Regions from separate parts of the Cupriavidus ulmosensis genome, predicted to be linked through region 1. Evidence: predicted binding sites of a transcription regulator. Region 1 holds the regulator's gene; each other region holds the start of a gene.
The links. Region 1 encodes FliA, which starts transcription of late flagellar genes. Its sites were predicted from a motif close to CTAAAGTTTNNNNNNNNNNNGCCGNTA; they were not measured.
Positions count from the first base shown of each region.

Region 1 (5,135 bases):
AGACAACGCCATGCTCGACTCCACCCTGATCCAGGAAGCCGCCACCCGCCTCGACGCCGCCGAACGCTCGCGCCGGCAGGTGCGGCAGTTTTCCCTCGACTACCCGGCCCTGGCCATCGAGGACGCCTACGCCATCCAGCGCGCCTGGGTGGCGCAGAAGATCGCCGGCGGCCGCGTGCTCAAGGGCCACAAGATCGGCCTGACCTCGCGCGCCATGCAGGTCTCGTCGAACATCGCGGAGCCGGACTACGGCGCGCTGCTCGACGACATGTTCTTCGACGAAGGCGGCGACATTCCGTGCGCGCGCTTCATCGTGCCGCGCGTCGAAGTGGAGCTGGCGTTCATCCTCGGCAAGCCGCTGCGCGGGCCCGGCGTCAGCCTGTTCGACGTGCTCGACGCCACCGAATGGGTGATCCCGGCGCTGGAGATCATCGACGCGCGCATCGAGCAGGTGGACCCGGAGACCAAAGCCACGCGCAAGGTCGTCGACACCATCTCCGACAACGCCGCCAACGCCGGGGTGGTCATGGGCGGGCGCGCCGTGCGGCCGGACGAGATCGACCTGCGCCGCGTGCCGGCGATCCTCTACCGCAACGGCGTGATCGAGGAATCCGGGGTTTCCGCGGCGGTGCTCAACCACCCGGCCAGGGGCGTGGCCTGGCTGGCCAACAAGCTGGCACCCTACGACGTCACGCTGGAGGCCGGCCAGGTGATCCTGGGCGGCTCCTTCACCCGCCCGGTGGCGGCGGCGCCCGGCGACACCTTCCATGTCGACTACGACCGGCTCGGCAGCATTTCCTGCCGCTTCGCCTGAACCCCGGAGATCCATGAACGTCCCGCCGAACCTGTTCAGGCAAGGCCTGCAGACCGGCCATGCACAGACCGGCCCGTGCTGCGCGGCACTGGCGGCCAGCGCGCCGTGAAGAGAAGGAACCGCCGGAGAAGGGACCGCCGACGCCTACCGGTATCCCACCACCACCTGCCCCGACTGCCCTTGCAGGACCGGCGTCAGCGCGCCCCTGCCCGGTACCTGGAACGCAAAGACGAAACCGTTGGCGGCATCGTCGCCGCCGAACGCATCGGTCAGCCCTTCGGCGCCGGACAGCAGCACGCAGCGCTGCGCGTTGCACAGGTAGGCCTGCAGGTCGTGCGGCGGCGTGCGGTTGAAGGCGTAGCGCCAGCGCACCGTGGTGATCGCGCCTTCGGCCTGCGGCAGGTAGCCGGTGGGCGTGATGGGCGCGGAGACGGTGCGCAGGCCCTTGCCGTACAGCGCGGGGCCGCTCACGGAAGCGGACCATGAGTGCAGCGTCTGCCCGGCCGGGCCGGCCCAGCCGTGGCCGCCGCAGGCGGCCAGCGCCGCCACGGCGAGACAGCGGGACCAGCGCAGCGGCAGGGTCATAGCAGGCCGCGCAGTTGGGAGCGCAGGCGCGTGATGGCCTGGCTGCGGATCTGGCACACGCGCGATTCGGTGACGTCGAGCACGGCGCCGATCTCGCGCAGGTTTAGCTCCTGGTCGTAGCACAGCGACAGCACCAGCTTCTCGCGCTCGGGCAGGCGCTCGATGGCGCGGATCAGCGCTTCGCGCATGCCGCTTTCCATCAGCACGGTGAGCGGGTTGCCGTCGTCGCTGACGCTCAGGTGGCGGTCCAGGAAATCTTCCTCGCCGGAGCGTTCGAAGTCTTCGTAGTGCAGCAACTGGCAGCCGTAGACCTCGTTGAGCAGGGTCTGGTATTCCTCCAGCGGCAGCTCCAGCTCCTGCGCCACCTCGGAGTCCAGCGGCGTGCGGCCGAGCGTCTGCTCGAGGCCGCGCACGGTACGCTCGATGCGCCGCGTGAACTGGCGCAGGCTGCGCGACTGCCAGTCGTTGGCGCGCACCTCGTCGAGCATGGCGCCGCGGATGCGCTGGCTGGCGTAGGTCTCGAAGCGCGCGCCGTGGGTGTCTTCGTAGCGCTTGGCGGCATCGAGCAGGCCGATCATGCCGGCCTGGATCAGGTCGTCGAGCTGGACGCTGGCGGGCAGCTTGGCGGCGAGTTGCAAGGCGATGCGACGCACCAGCGACGCATGCGCGGTCACCGTATCCGTCTGTTCGAGCTTTCCCTGAATCGTGTACATGGTGGAATTCTCGTGAGTCCTAGCTTGCTTGCAGGCCCGGCGTTCAGGCCAGGGCCGTGGCCGGCGGCGCCAGGGGCGTGGCCGGAGGGGTTGAACGGTTTTCCACCGCCGCGGGCAACGGCCAGGCGGCGACGCCGGTGGCCAGGCGGCGCAGGGCGGCCGTGGCCGGCGCGGCCGCGAAGGCTTCGACCACGCAGCGGCCCAGCGCCGCGCTGCGCGCGACCAGCGGGTCGAGCGGCAGGCTGCCCGCCGCGCGCGCGTCCACGCCGAGGTACTGGCTGGCGGTGCGCGCCAGGTTGCCGAGCACCGCGGTGGCGGCCGCGTCGCTGGGCGCGGCGTTGACCACCAGGTGGAAGCGGCGGCAGGCGTAGAGATGGTTGAGCTGCTTGATGCAGGCGTAGGCGGCCTTGATCGAGGCCGGCTCCGCGCGCAGCACCACGATCAGGTTGTGGGCCGCGGCGGCCATCGGCGACAGCGCGCCATCGGCGTCGCCGCGCGCATCGCTGAGCACGGTGCGGTAGCCGTTGAGCAGTTGCAGGTCGCCGCCGGCCTGGGCGCTGGCGGGCAGCACGCCGATGGCGCCGGCGGGACGCTGGCCGAGCGCGGCCTCGAGCGTGGCGGCGCCGCCCAGCACGGCGTCCAGCGTGTCGGCGGGCGCCGCCCCGGACAGCCGCGTGGCGCGCGCGCCGGCGCGGTCTTCGTCGATCAGCAGCACGCGCTCGCCCTGCATGGCGAGCGCGTTGGCCAGGCCGAGCGCGACCGTGGTGGCGCCGGCGCCGGCGTCGCTCGCCACCACCGCGATGCGGCGCGTGACGCGCGGCGCCAGCATGCGCCGCAGGCTTTCGGCCTGGTCGAGGGCGAGAGAATTCACGTCCTACTCCCCCTGCACCTGCGCCAGTGCCTTGAACATGCGGCTGCTGTCGGTAAAGGCGTCCGCCTCCGTGGCGGAAGCGACGGTGGAAATGGCGGTGGAAGCGGCGGTGGAGACAGTGGCAGAAACAGCGGCTGAAACAGCGGGCGCCGCATCGCGGACGGCGGCGCGGCCGTTGCGCGCGGGGTAGTTCTCCAGCACGTCCAGCAGCGCCAGCAGGCGGCCCATGCCTTCGACCAGCACCGCGGCGTTCGGGGTCTGGCGCGCCGGCGCGCGCGCCGACAGGCGCGCGAGGAAGGCGGCGGCCTCGGTGTCGCCGGCCTGCTCCAGGCGCAGCGAGGCGATGGCCATCTGCAGGGCCAGCAGGCGCGCGCAGGCCTGGCCCTCGGCCTGGGCGGCATCGCCGGCGCCGTCCTGGCGCTCGCCCTGGCTCAGGTGGTCGAGCGCATGGCCGAGCGTGCGCAGCTGCGCTTCGCCGTCTTCGGCCCAGCGCGCCCAGCGCGCCAGCTGCGCGCCCTCGCCGAGCAGCGCGGGATCGCACAGCAGGTACTGCACGGCCAGGGTCTGGCCGTTGTCGAGATCGACCACGCGCGAGACCAGCAGGCCGGCTTCGATGCCGCCCTCGGCGCCGCGCGCGCCGCGCGCCTGGCTTTCCAGCACGCGCACCGGCGCCTGCGCGACCCACTGCGCGGCGGCGCGGCCGCGGTATTCCATTTCCTCGACGGCGTGGAAGGTCAGCGTGTCGGCCAGCGCGTCGACCTTCAGCGCGGCGCCGCCGCTGACCACGCGCGTGGTCCTGCGGGTGGCGGTGAGCCAGCGCTCGCCCGCGGTCTGCCAGCGCGCCAGCATGGCCGGCGCCGGCATGGCGTCGAGCACGTTGACGACGGTGCGCGTGGCGGCGATGGTGGCGGCCAGGTTGACCGCGTCGGTCTCCCAGCCGCCTTGCGTGGCCTGCAGCACCGGCGCGGTGCGCCCGCCGGGCGCCACGGCGGCGGCCAGCGGCAGGCCGTCGCGGTCGGCCAGCCACAGCGTGTGCAGCCACGGGCGCGCGGCGCGGCGGCCGGCCGCGGGCGCGGCCACCACGGCGCTCAGCGCGAGCACGAAGCGGTCGCACTGGCGCACCAGATCGCGGCAGACGGACTCGCGCACGTGCTGCGCCATCAGCCGCGCCGAGGGCGCGCTGTCCGCGCGCTGCTGCCAGAGCGTGCGCACCAGGTCGAAACCGTAGTTGCCGCCGTCGAGCTGGTCGACGCAGTCGCTGACGGCGTTGGCGCTGTCGGTCAGCGAGCGCAGCATGCCGTCGGCGCCGGTGGCGCCTTCGCCGCGCGCGGGCAAGGCGCGGCGCGCGGCTTCGGCCTCGGCGAACACGGAGCCGCGGCGCGGGGTCTGGAAGGCGCGCTCGACCAGGGCGGTGCCGCTGGCCAGCTCCAGGTGCTCGGGCACGCGCTGGCCGGTGGAGGCGTAGTAGACCGGCAGGCGGTGGCGGATCACCACGTCGAGCACCGAGCCCAGGTGCGTGGCTTCGTCGAGCTTGCTGACGATGCAGCCGTCGATGCCGCCGTCGGGCGAGGTGTCGTGGCGGTAGGCGTGCACCACTTCGTTGAGCGTGTCGCCGTGGCTGGCGCCGTTGAGCAGCAGGATGCGCTGCACCGGGGCCTGCACGCCGCCCAGCATGGCGATCTGCTCGGACAGGCTGCGGTCGCGCTGGCTCATGCCGACGGTGTCGATGATGACCAGGTGCTTCTCGCTGAGCGCGGCCAGCGCGAAGCGCAGGTCGGAGGCGTCCTTGACCGCGTGCACCGGCACGCCGAGGATGTCGCCGTAGATGCGCAGCTGCTCGTGCGCGCCGATACGGAAGGTGTCGGTGGTCAGCAGCGCGAGCCGTTCCGGGCCGTGCTTGAGCACGAAGCGCGCGGCCAGCTTGGCGGTGGTGGTGGTCTTGCCCACGCCGGTGGGGCCGACCAGCGCCAGCACGCCGCCCTGTGCGAACAGCGCGTCCTCGTCGCCGAGCACCGGCACCTTGCGCGCCAGCTCCTGGCGGATCCAGGTCATGGCGGCGGGCCGGTCGTGGCCGAGCGGCAGGTGGCCCAGCAGCGTGCGCGCGAGCTGGCCGGAGAAACCGGCCGTGACCAGCCAGTTGAACAGCGAGTCG
Region 1 is NZ_CDRMWP010000002.1:2,847,529-2,852,663, forward strand. Features, by position in the region: gene hpaH (2-oxo-hept-4-ene-1,7-dioate hydratase) at 11-814, shown strand; gene ACWTPI_RS32310 (flagellar protein FlhE) at 959-1,399, opposite strand; gene ACWTPI_RS32315 (RNA polymerase sigma factor FliA) at 1,396-2,112, opposite strand; gene ACWTPI_RS32320 (MinD/ParA family ATP-binding protein) at 2,156-2,983, opposite strand; gene flhF (flagellar biosynthesis protein FlhF) at 2,987-5,135, opposite strand, start outside.

Region 2 (5,135 bases), 480 kb from region 1:
GAGCGTGTTCTTCTCCGGCACGCGGCGCAGCAGCAGGATGGCCTCGGCGATCACCAGCTCGGCCACCGAGCGCGTGTTCGAGAACGGCGCGTTGAACACCGGCATGCCCGCGCGCGCGGCCGCGTCGAGGTCGACCTGCGAGGTGCCGATGCAGAAGCAGCCGATGGCCAGCAGGTGGCGGGCGGCCTCGATCTCCGGCGCGCCCAGGTGCGTGGCGGAGCGGATGCCGAGGATCTGGTGCGCCTGCGGCGCGCGGTGCAGTTCTTCGCCGGCGAGCGCGCCGCTGCGGCGCTCCACGGTGACGAGCGCTTCCTTGAAGCGTTCTACGGCGGTGTCGTGGATGTTTTCGAGCAGGAGAGCAGAAGTCATGGCAATGGCGGGAGTGGCGGCAATGGCGGAAGCGGAGGCGGGCGGCGCGCGCGGTGCCGGGCGCGGGCACGGGGAGAAACCGGGACCGTCATGGTAACGCAGGCGGCTGCCGCGCACAGAACACCCACATTGCCGCCAATGGCAAAGGCGGTGTGCCTCGGGAGGCGCGCGGCGCCCGCTTACTTCGGCAGCAGGTCCTGCAGGTCGCGCAGCGTCGCGCCGCCGGGCACGCCCGGCGTGGCGGCCGGGTTGGCGGCTGCCTGGCCCGCGGCCGGGCCGTGCGCCACCACCGCGGCGCCCGCGCCGTCCGCCGCCACGGGCGGCCGGATGGGCGCGCCATGCACGATCACCGGCACCGCCGCCGGGTCCAGCCGGCCGTTCTGGCCCAGCGCGATCGGCGCGCAGCCGTTCAGGAAACCGTCTTTCTTCAGGTTGTTGGTGAGGTCGATGGCGAACACCGCGGCGCGTTCCTCGATCGGGATCGCCGTGGAGCCGCGGCTGAAGGTGTACTGGCCCTTCCAGACCGGGCGCCGCAGCCGGACGTCGGTCAGCGTGCTGGCGTAGCGGATCGACAGGCGCTGGCCGTAGGCGCTGAGCACGCCGCCGCCGCTGGAGATGGTGAGCAGCGCGTCGGCGTGGAACGCGCGCATGCGGCCGTTGATGGCGTTCGGGTCCAGCTCCAGGCCGGACAGCTCGTCATAGGCCGCCGCCACGCCGCACTGCCCGGCCACCTCGCGGAACTTGGCGGCGAAGGCCTGCGAGAAATCGCTGTCCCAGCCCATGCCGGTCATGCCCACCACGTACAGGCGCGTGGGTTTGCCGCTGTAGTCGGTGGCGCGCGTGGAGACGCCGACGGTCGCCGGCGCGCAGCCGCCGAGCAGCAGGGCGGCGGCCACGGCGGCGGCCGTGGCGGCGCGACGCATGGAATGCATGCCCGTGGACGGCGGGCAGGACAGGGAGGGCGTGCCGTGCTGTTTCACGTTATTTCACGTAGGAAAAGTAATAGGGGCTGGAGACCGAGCGCATCACGTAGCGCCCGCCGGCCTCGGTCAGCCGGTAGCACGTCTGCATGGTCCTGAACTTGGGGTTGTCCATGTCGATGCAGACCTGGCCGCTGTCCGGCTCGATACGGTAGCGGCCCGGCGAGTAGCCGCGGCTGACGGCATTGGTCACGTCCAGCTCGCCGCTCTCGCGGATGTTCAGCCACAGCGTGATGCCGGACGGCGCGGTGGCGTCCACGCGCCCGAGATGCGTGAAATGCGCGGCCAGCTCGGCGCCGGTCAGTTGCCGGTCCTGCGTGCCGGCCGGCAGCGGCTGCGGCGCCGGCGCCTGCAGCGCCCGCGCGGGCGCTGCAGGCGCCGCGGCCGCCTGCACGGCCGCGGCCTCGCTGCGAAAGCGCTGCAGCGCCAGCGCCGAGCGCGCCGGCACCTCGTCGATCCACTGCGCGGGCACGGCGAAATTGAGGTTCTGCGCGTCGGCGCGCATCAGGTAGGTGATGCCGATCAGCTGGCCGTCGGTATTGAACAGGCCGCCGCCGCTGGAGCCCGGCGAGATCGGCGCGGTGGTCTGCAGGCGCACCACGCGGTCGGCGGTGTCGCGGTTCAGGGAAGACAGCAGGCCGTCGCTCAGGGTCAGCTCATAGCCGCGCGGCGCGCCGATGGCATAGACCTTCTGGCCGACCTTGAGCGAGGCGAGCGGGGCGATCTTCACGGCCGGCGCGGCCAGCCCCCTGGCGTGGAGGATGCACAGGTCGCGCTCCACGTCGGCATGCACCAGGCGCGCGCTGTGCGCGGTGTTCTCGCGCCGGATGCCGATGGACTTGCCGTTCCTGAGCACGTGGCAGTTGGTGACCAGCTCCTCCGGCCCGATCACCACCGAGCTGCCCAGGCCGATGCGCCCGCCCTGGGCGTCGAACACGGTGACGACCCAGATGCTGGGCGACTCGCGCTCGTACAACTGCGCCGAATCCAGCGCCAGGCCGGGCAGGGAGATGCCGGCAGTCAAACACGAAACCGCGATGCGGCCCGCTATTTTTTTCGCCCGACCCATGATGTTCTTTTTGGTGACTGGTCCTGCCGGAATCCTTGCCGGAATTCTTGCGGCAATCTTCGCCGGCGCGCCGCCCGGTGCGGCCACCGCCCCGGCGATCCGGTCTTTCCCCCGCCCGCTGTTCCGGACCCGGCGGACGAGCGCGCGGGGTTGCCTATCATAAACGTTCCGCCCGCCGCGCTAAAGCTTTGTCGCGGCGGGCCGACAACAAACTGGCAGGAATCCCTCCCGCGCGTGGCGCCGCGGCTTTTTCCGGCCGGCCTGCCGGCATCCCGGCCACCCGCACCACCAACCGCAACCCGAAACAGGACGATTCACTCATGGATACTGCCATCGTCAGCGCGGCAAGCAACGCCGGTTCCGACCCGGTGCCCTTGCTGATGCTGCGCAAATCGCTGGACCTGCAGGCCGAGGGCGTGGCCGCGCTGCTGGCGTCGGTGGCGCCGGCCAGCGTGGCCGCCAGCAACCCGCCGCACCTGGGCCAGAACGTCGACATCAAGGTGTAACAAAGGCAAGCCCGGCGCCCGGGGTCGCACCCGGGCGCCGGCCCCCATTTCATGCTCCGCCGCCGTCGCGCTCAGAGCGACGGCCGCTGGCCGGTGGCGAGCTGCAGCGCCACTGTGGCTTCGGCCAGGTCCGCGCGCGACTGGAGATAGTCCAGGTAGGTCTCGTCGGCGGTGCGCTGCGCGTCGAGCAGCGCCAGCAGCGGCGCCGCGCCCTGGCGGTACGACTGGCGCATGCCGTCGAGCACGCGGTCGGCGTCGGCGCTGACCGCGTCGCGGTAGCGCCGGAAGTTCTCGCGCGCGGCCGCGAAGGCGAGCAGGGCGCGGCGGACTTCGGCCGCCGTCTTCAGTTCCGCCTCGCGCAGCGCCAGCATGGCCTGCGTGACGTCCGCCCCGGCCTGCACCAGCTCGCCGCGCTGCAGGCGCGACAGCGGCAGCGGGACCGACACCGACACGCCCAGCATGCGCGAGCGCGCCGTGCCGCCGCCATCGCCATCGCCGGGCGTGCCCGGCGCGAGCGTCAGGCCGAGACTCACGCTCGGGTCCACCCAGCGGTTGGCGCGCGCCAGCGCCGCGTTGTCGCGCATGTGGTCCAGCGCGGCGCGCGCGATGCGCACCTCGTCGCGCGCTTCCAGCGCCTGCGCGACCAGCGCACCGGCATCGGCGCCGGGCTCGTAGGCGGGGAAATCGCAGGCCAGCGGCGCACCGCCGAAGGCGTCCTCCACGGGCATGCCGAGCCGCACCGAGAGCGCCTGCATGGCCGCTCCCGCCGCCGCCCGCGCGGTGGTGACGCCGGCGGCGAAGCGGTCGCGCTCCACGCGCGACTGCGCCAGCTCCAGCCCGCCGATGTCGCCCGCCGCGCGCCGCGTCTCGTTGGCGCGCACCACCCGGCCCAGCGCCGCCAGCGCGGACTCCTGGCGCACCAGCGCGTCGCGGCTGCGGCAGGCTTCGGCGAAGGCCGCCGCGGATTCCGCGTACAGCGCGTTGCGGAACCCCCGCTCGCCGGCCTGCGCCAGGCGCAGGCCGCTGCCGGCGGCGCGCACGCGCGCGGCGCGCTTGCCGCCCAGCTCCAGCGCAATCTCCAGGCCCAGCTCATGCGTGCGCGGCGGCCGCGGCGTCACCGCGCGGCTGAGCTCGATGTTGCCCCGGCCATAGGTCAGCACCGGGTCCGGCCGCACCCCGGCGATGTCGATGCCGGCCCGCGCGCTGCGCACGGTTTCCTGCTGCGCGGCCAGGCCGGGATTCTGGCGCTCGACCACCTCGAGGAAATCGGCGAAGCGCACCGGCCCGGCCGCCGCCGCGCCGTGGGCCGGCATCAGCAGCGCGCACGCCAGCAGGCCCGGCAGGGCGAAGGGTCTGTGCTTGTTCTTGTGCTCGTACGTGTTCTTGTCGTTCATCCGGATTCTCCTCAGGCCGCGCGCCGCGCGGCGCGGGCTTCCACGAGGTAATAGAGCGCGGGCAGCAGCCACAGCGTCAGCAGCGTGGCGCTGGCCAGCCCGCCCACCACCACGGTGGCCAGCGGGCGCTGCACGTCGCTGCCGAGACCCGTCGCCAGCATCGCGGGCGTGAGGCCGATGGCGGCCACGGTGGCGGTCATCAGCACCGGCCGCATGCGGCTGGCGGCGCCTTCGATCACCGCCGCGCGCAGGCCCATGCCGTCCTGCGCGCGCAGCCGGTTGATCTGCGCGATCATCAGCACGCCGTTGAGCACCGCCACGCCGGACAGCGCGATGAAGCCCACCGCGCTGGACACGTTGAGCGTCATGCCGCGCAGGTGCAGCGCGGCCAGCCCGCCGATGGCGGCCAGCGGCACCGCCAGCAGCACCAGCGCGGGCTGGCGCAGGTTGCGGAACGCGGCGAACAGCAGCACGAACATCAGCGCCAGCGTCATCGGCAGGATCACCGCCAGGCGCGCCTGCGCGCGCTCGAGGTTCTCGAACTGGCCGCCCCATTCGACCTGGATGCGCCGCGGGTCGTAGCGCAGCGCGGCGTCCAGCGCCGGGCGCGCCTGCGCCAGGAAACCGGACAGGTCGCGCCCGCGCACGTTGAGCCGCACGATCAGGTGGCGGCGCGCCATCTCGCGCACGATCACGCTTTCGCCCGAGGTGGCGCGGATGTCCGCCACCTGCGCCAGCGGCACCCTGGCGCCGTTGGCCGCGTTCAGCATCAGGCCGCCGATGCCGTCGGCGCCGGCGCGCGCCTCGGGCGCGAAGC
Region 2 is NZ_CDRMWP010000002.1:2,365,757-2,370,891, reverse strand. Features, by position in the region: gene serA (phosphoglycerate dehydrogenase) at 1-369, opposite strand, end outside; gene ACWTPI_RS30180 (hypothetical protein) at 549-1,301, opposite strand; gene ACWTPI_RS30175 (S1C family serine protease) at 1,351-2,373, opposite strand; gene ACWTPI_RS30170 (YjfB family protein) at 2,739-2,924, shown strand; gene ACWTPI_RS30165 (TolC family protein) at 2,996-4,318, opposite strand; gene ACWTPI_RS30160 (efflux RND transporter permease subunit) at 4,330-5,135, opposite strand, start outside.
Region 2: a site for FliA is predicted at 2,599-2,625, ahead of ACWTPI_RS30170 (YjfB family protein). Genes of this name have one in related genera too.

Region 3 (5,135 bases), 220 kb from region 1:
CTCGCCCATGATGTCGGTCACGCGCTTGACCGCGCCGACGATGTCGTCCATCGTGCGGCCGGCGTCCTCGACCTGTTTCGCGCCATGCGCCACCTGCCCCACCGAGCCGTTGATGAGCTGGCCGATTTCCTTGGCCGCCGACGCCGAGCGCTGCGCCAGGCTGCGCACCTCGGCCGCCACCACGCTGAAGCCGCGGCCCTGCTCGCCGGCGCGGGCGGCTTCCACCGCCGCGTTGAGCGCCAGGATGTTGGTCTGGAAGGCGATGCCCTCGATCACGCCGACGATCTCGGCCACCTTGGCCGACGACTGCGAGATGTTCTGCATGGTCTCGACCACGCCGCGCACCGCGCGCCCGCCCTCGGTGGCCACGCCCGAGGCGCTCACCGCGAGTTCGTTGGCGTGGCGCGCATTGACCGCGTTCTGCCGGACCGTGGAGGTAAGCTGCTCCATCGAGGCCGCGGTCTGCTCGAGCGACGCGGCCTGTTCCTCGGTGCGCTGGGACAGGTTGGTGTTGCCGCTGGCGATCTCGCGGGTGGCGCCGTCGATCGAGCGCGACGCGCCCTGGATGCCGTGCACGAGCGCCGCGAGCTGGCCGAAGGCCCGCTCCAGCGCGCCCAGCATGCGGCCCATTTCATCGTTGCTGCGCGTCTTGATGGCGTAGGTCAGGTTGCCCTGCGCGAGCGCCTGGGCGGCGTCGAGCGCCTGGCGCGCCGGGCCGGTGATCGAGCGCGTGATGCCGAGGCCCAGCGCCGCCGCCAGCGCCACCGCGACCGCGGCCAGCCCCACCAGCAGGTTGCGCGCCATCTCGTAGCTGGCGTTGGCTTCGTCCACCGAGGCCACGGCCACCTTGCGCCCGGTTTCGGCCAGCTCGGTCAGCTTGTCGAAATAAGGCGCCTGGGCCGCCGGCAGCGTGGCTACCATCGCGCTGCGGGCGCCGTCGAACTCGCCGTTCTGCAGCTGGCGCAGCACCGTGTCGAGCTGGCCGTTGTAGACGTCGCGCGCCTCGATCAGGCGCGTGTAGTTTTCCTGCGCCGCCGGCGAGGAAGCCTTGGCCATCCACTTGCCGAGCGCATCCAGCGCGGTGCTCATGTCCTCGCGCAGCGCGCCGATCTTCTCGGCGTTGCGCCGCACCGCGACCGGATCCTCGTTGAGGGTGGCGTCGCGCGCCAGGATGCCGACCCACAGCGCGTCCTGCTTGACGCGCTCGATCTCCATCACGCGGAACATCCGCCCTTCCACCGTCAGGCGCATCGATTCGTTCATGGTGCGCAGGGACATCGCCCCCAGCACGGCCACCGCAACCAGCAGCAGCGCCACGACCGAAAACGCCACGGTCAGGCGCGCCCCAATGCCAAAGTTTCGCAACCAACGCATTTCCCGGCTCCTTTTTTGCTTTTTCATCGCGGGCGGCACCCTGGTGCCGGACGAACCTCCGGACCGACGCCGCATCGCAGCCTTAACGGCACGCACCGGGCAAGCTTGAGGATATTTCCGCAGTTTGTTGAAATAAGGCAAAAACGCGCCGGTTAGCGGAGATATGCAGGGAAAAAGCGGGGCAATTCGGGGAATTGACAGCGGGCGTCCTGTCGTCTAATGACGGCACGCACGCGGGGGGCGCCGCCGCCGGCCGCTGCCGGCGACATCCGGTGGCACCCAGGCGGGCGCGCAAAAAAAGAAGCCCACGCGCGGGGTGCTCGTAGGCTTTCCAGGACTGCTAGGAACCGAAAGGTCCAATAGCGAATATAAACCCGCTTACATGAGGTGTAAATCCAATTTCTATCAGGGAAACCTCTGATATAAAAGTGCCGGCCCCGCCATATCGATGGTATCGGGGCGGCGCGAGGAACCTCGGCCGGAACAAGCCAGGGCTGCGCGGCAGCCCGCAGACCTCATGTTGCACCTTGGGGCTGCGGTCGGACAGCATTGGGATTTGCCACACAAGTGTGCATGAATCCACATTCGGCCACTGTGATGCAATCGATTTTTTAGAGGTTTACCTCTAGGCCAGGTGCGCTCTCCCAACCGTCCACATTTGTAAAATTTTGTTACCCTCGCGCCTGAAGTCTTCCCCTTCTCTTCCGGCGGCGGCACTCGCCACCGGTGGCGGGGCGGTATCATCGGACCCGTCTCCCGCGTACCAGCCGCGGCTGGCCGCGCTCCGTGCCGCCAGCCCCCTGGCCGGTCCCGGGAGCGGATGTTTCATTCCCGGTTCCGCCAAGGCCAGGCCGCAGTCCGCGCTCCGCAGTGCGTCACACCCCAGTTGCCCAGGCCTGGCCATCGAATCCCTGCCAGCCGACAGAACCCGCGCGGGCTCTTCCGGAGAAGTTGTGAACAAGAAGGAAATCAGGGTGGACCGCCCTAGCCGCAGACTGCAGCACCAGCAGTTGTCCACCCATAGCGCGAGCCGGAAGCCCGTGGTCGTGCACCTGTCCAGCGGTACCCGCCTGCATGGCGTGATCGTGGCCGCGGACAACTATATGGTATTGCTCGCGGAGGACGCCGGCGATCCGCTGCCCCAGGTCGTCTACAAGCACGCCATCGCCGTCATCACGCCGGCCCATGCGCCCGAAGCCCAGGCCAGCGTGCCGGGCGCGGAGAGCTCGCCGGAGTTCGTCAGCCCTTACGTCCCGCGCACGCGCAAGCGGCGCTGACGACCGGTTCCGCGCGCCCGCCATGCTGTTTACTAATAGCACCGCCAAATATGCAGGACAGTTTGAGCCCATCGCAAAAGTCACTCTAAATCTTTCCCGGCCCCAACCGATAACCCAAACAACGGTGGCACTTCTCGCCCTGCATTGCCAGGCAGCCAACGTTGCGGCAACAGCCGGATTGCACAACTCACTGTAAAAGAATAGGAGTCGTACCATGTCGATGGTCATCAATACCAACACGTTGTCCCTGATGACGCAGAACAACCTGAATTCGTCGCAATCGTCGCTGAACAGCGCGATTCAGCGTCTGTCTTCGGGCCTGCGCATCAACAGCGCCAAGGACGACGCAGCGGGCCAGGCGATCGCCAACCGTTTCACCGCCAACATCAACGGCCTGGGTCAAGCCCAGCGCAACGCCAACGACGGCATCTCGCTGTCGCAAACCACCGAAGGCGCGCTGACCGAAGTCAACAACAACCTGCAAGCCATCCGTACCCTGGCCGTGCAAGCCGCAACGGGCTCCAACTCCGCTTCGGACCTGCAATCGATCCAGGACGAAATCACCCAGCGTCTGGCTGAAATCGACCGCACGTCGCAACAAACCGACTTCAACGGCGTCAAGGTGCTGTCGTCGGCTGCTTCGTCGCTGAAGGTGCAAGTCGGTGCGCAAGACGGCCAGACCATCTCGATCGACCTGAAGGAAATCAGCACCACCACCCTGGGCATGACCGGCTTCACGGTTGCCAAGAACTCCCTGGCCACCAGCGCCCCGATCACCACGGTCGTGACTGGCACGGGTTCGGCTCCGAACGCCGTGGACCTGAGCGCCGCCGCCACCTCGCTGTCGACCGCCACCGGCGGCACCGTCAACGCCAAGGACCTGCAACTGAGCAACGTGCTGGACACGGCCGGCAACGCCACCGCCAACTACGTCGTCAAGTTCGGCAGCGACTACTACGCCGCTTCGGTTGACTCGGCTACCGGCGCTGTCACGCTGAACACCGCCGACATCAGCGTCGGCGACGCCGCCAACGGCAACACCGGCAGCAGCATCGCCGCCCAGCTGGTCAAGGTCGGTGCCGACTCCGCCGGCGCAGCCGTGGCCTACGTGACCCAAGGCGGCAAGAACTACGCCCTGGACGCAGCCGGTCAAGGCGCGCTGGCCAACGGCGGCGCGACCACCACCACGATCTCCAACGCCACGCAGATCGAACTGAGCACCAAGGGTGCCACCACCGCCACCACCGAATTCACCGGCGTGGGCAGCTCCAACCCGCTCGACACGATCGACAAGGCCCTGGCTACCGTGGACAAGCTGCGCAGCTCCCTGGGTGCCGTGCAGAACCGCTTCAACTCGGTGATCTCGAACCTGGGCTCGACCGTGACCAACCTGTCCGCTTCGCGCTCGCGCATCCAGGACGCCGACTACGCCACGGAAGTGTCGAACATGTCGCGCGCCCAGATCCTGCAACAAGCTGGTACCGCTGTGCTGGCCCAGGCCAACCAGACCACGCAGAACGTGCTGTCGCTGCTGCGTTAATCGCAACAGTAGCCGCACCCCTGGCGGCGCCGGACCTTCGGGCCCGGCGCCGCCGGGAATGCTTCCAGAGCGGTCTCCGCTCTGAAAGCGTTTCCACCGGAGCCGCCCGCTCCGACCGTCCCTTGCGAGAGACAGACCATGATCAGCCCGACCGAACAGCTAGCCAAGTTGCCCGCCGCGCCGTTGCCCGCCACCCCTCCCACTGCGGCACCTGCGGCCCAGGCAGGCGTGCCGGCCGGGAGCCTGCCGGGCGCCATCGCGGCGGGCAAGGCGCCGGGCGACAAGGCGCACGCCGAAAGCTCGAAGGAACTGGCCAGCGCGCTCACCAGCCTGACCGAGGCGCTGCGCGCCACGCCGGTGGAAGTGCGCTTCAGCATCGACGGCGACACGCACCAGATCGTGACCACGGTGGTGGACAAGTCCACCGGCGACACCATCCGCCAGTTTCCCTCCGAAGAAGTCCTGCGCATCACGCGCGCCATCGACAGGCTGCAAGGCCTGCTGATCCACCAGACCGCATAGGCGGCCCCCGCAGTCTCTCCCTCGAACAAGACAACACAGGCAGCAAATCATGAGCACACCGATTTCGTCGATTGGCGTTGGTTCCGGACTGGACCTCAGCACCCTTCTGACCAACCTGCAGTCGGGGGAGGAAACCAAGCTGCAGCCGATCACGGACGCGCAGACCGCGGCCACCACCAAGCTGTCCGCCTACGGCCTGCTGCAGGGCGCGCTGGCCTCGTTCCAGAATGCCGCCGCCGCGCTCGGCGCCGCCAGCCTGTACAACAGCACCACCACCTCGTCGAGCAACACCGGCGTGCTGACCACCAGCGCGGACAAGACCGCTGTGGCCGGCAACTACGCCGTCAACGTAAGCCAGCTCGCCACCTCGCAGACGCTGGTGTCGAACGGCATCACCGACGCCACCGGCCAGCTGCTGGGCA
Region 3 is NZ_CDRMWP010000002.1:2,631,751-2,636,885, forward strand. Features, by position in the region: gene ACWTPI_RS31400 (methyl-accepting chemotaxis protein) at 1-1,374, opposite strand, end outside; gene ACWTPI_RS31405 (RNA chaperone Hfq) at 2,328-2,651, shown strand; gene ACWTPI_RS31410 (FliC/FljB family flagellin) at 2,866-4,191, shown strand; gene ACWTPI_RS31415 (flagellar protein FlaG) at 4,330-4,713, shown strand; gene fliD (flagellar filament capping protein FliD) at 4,763-5,135, shown strand, end outside.
Region 3: a site for FliA is predicted at 2,737-2,763, ahead of ACWTPI_RS31410 (FliC/FljB family flagellin). Genes of this name have one in related genera too.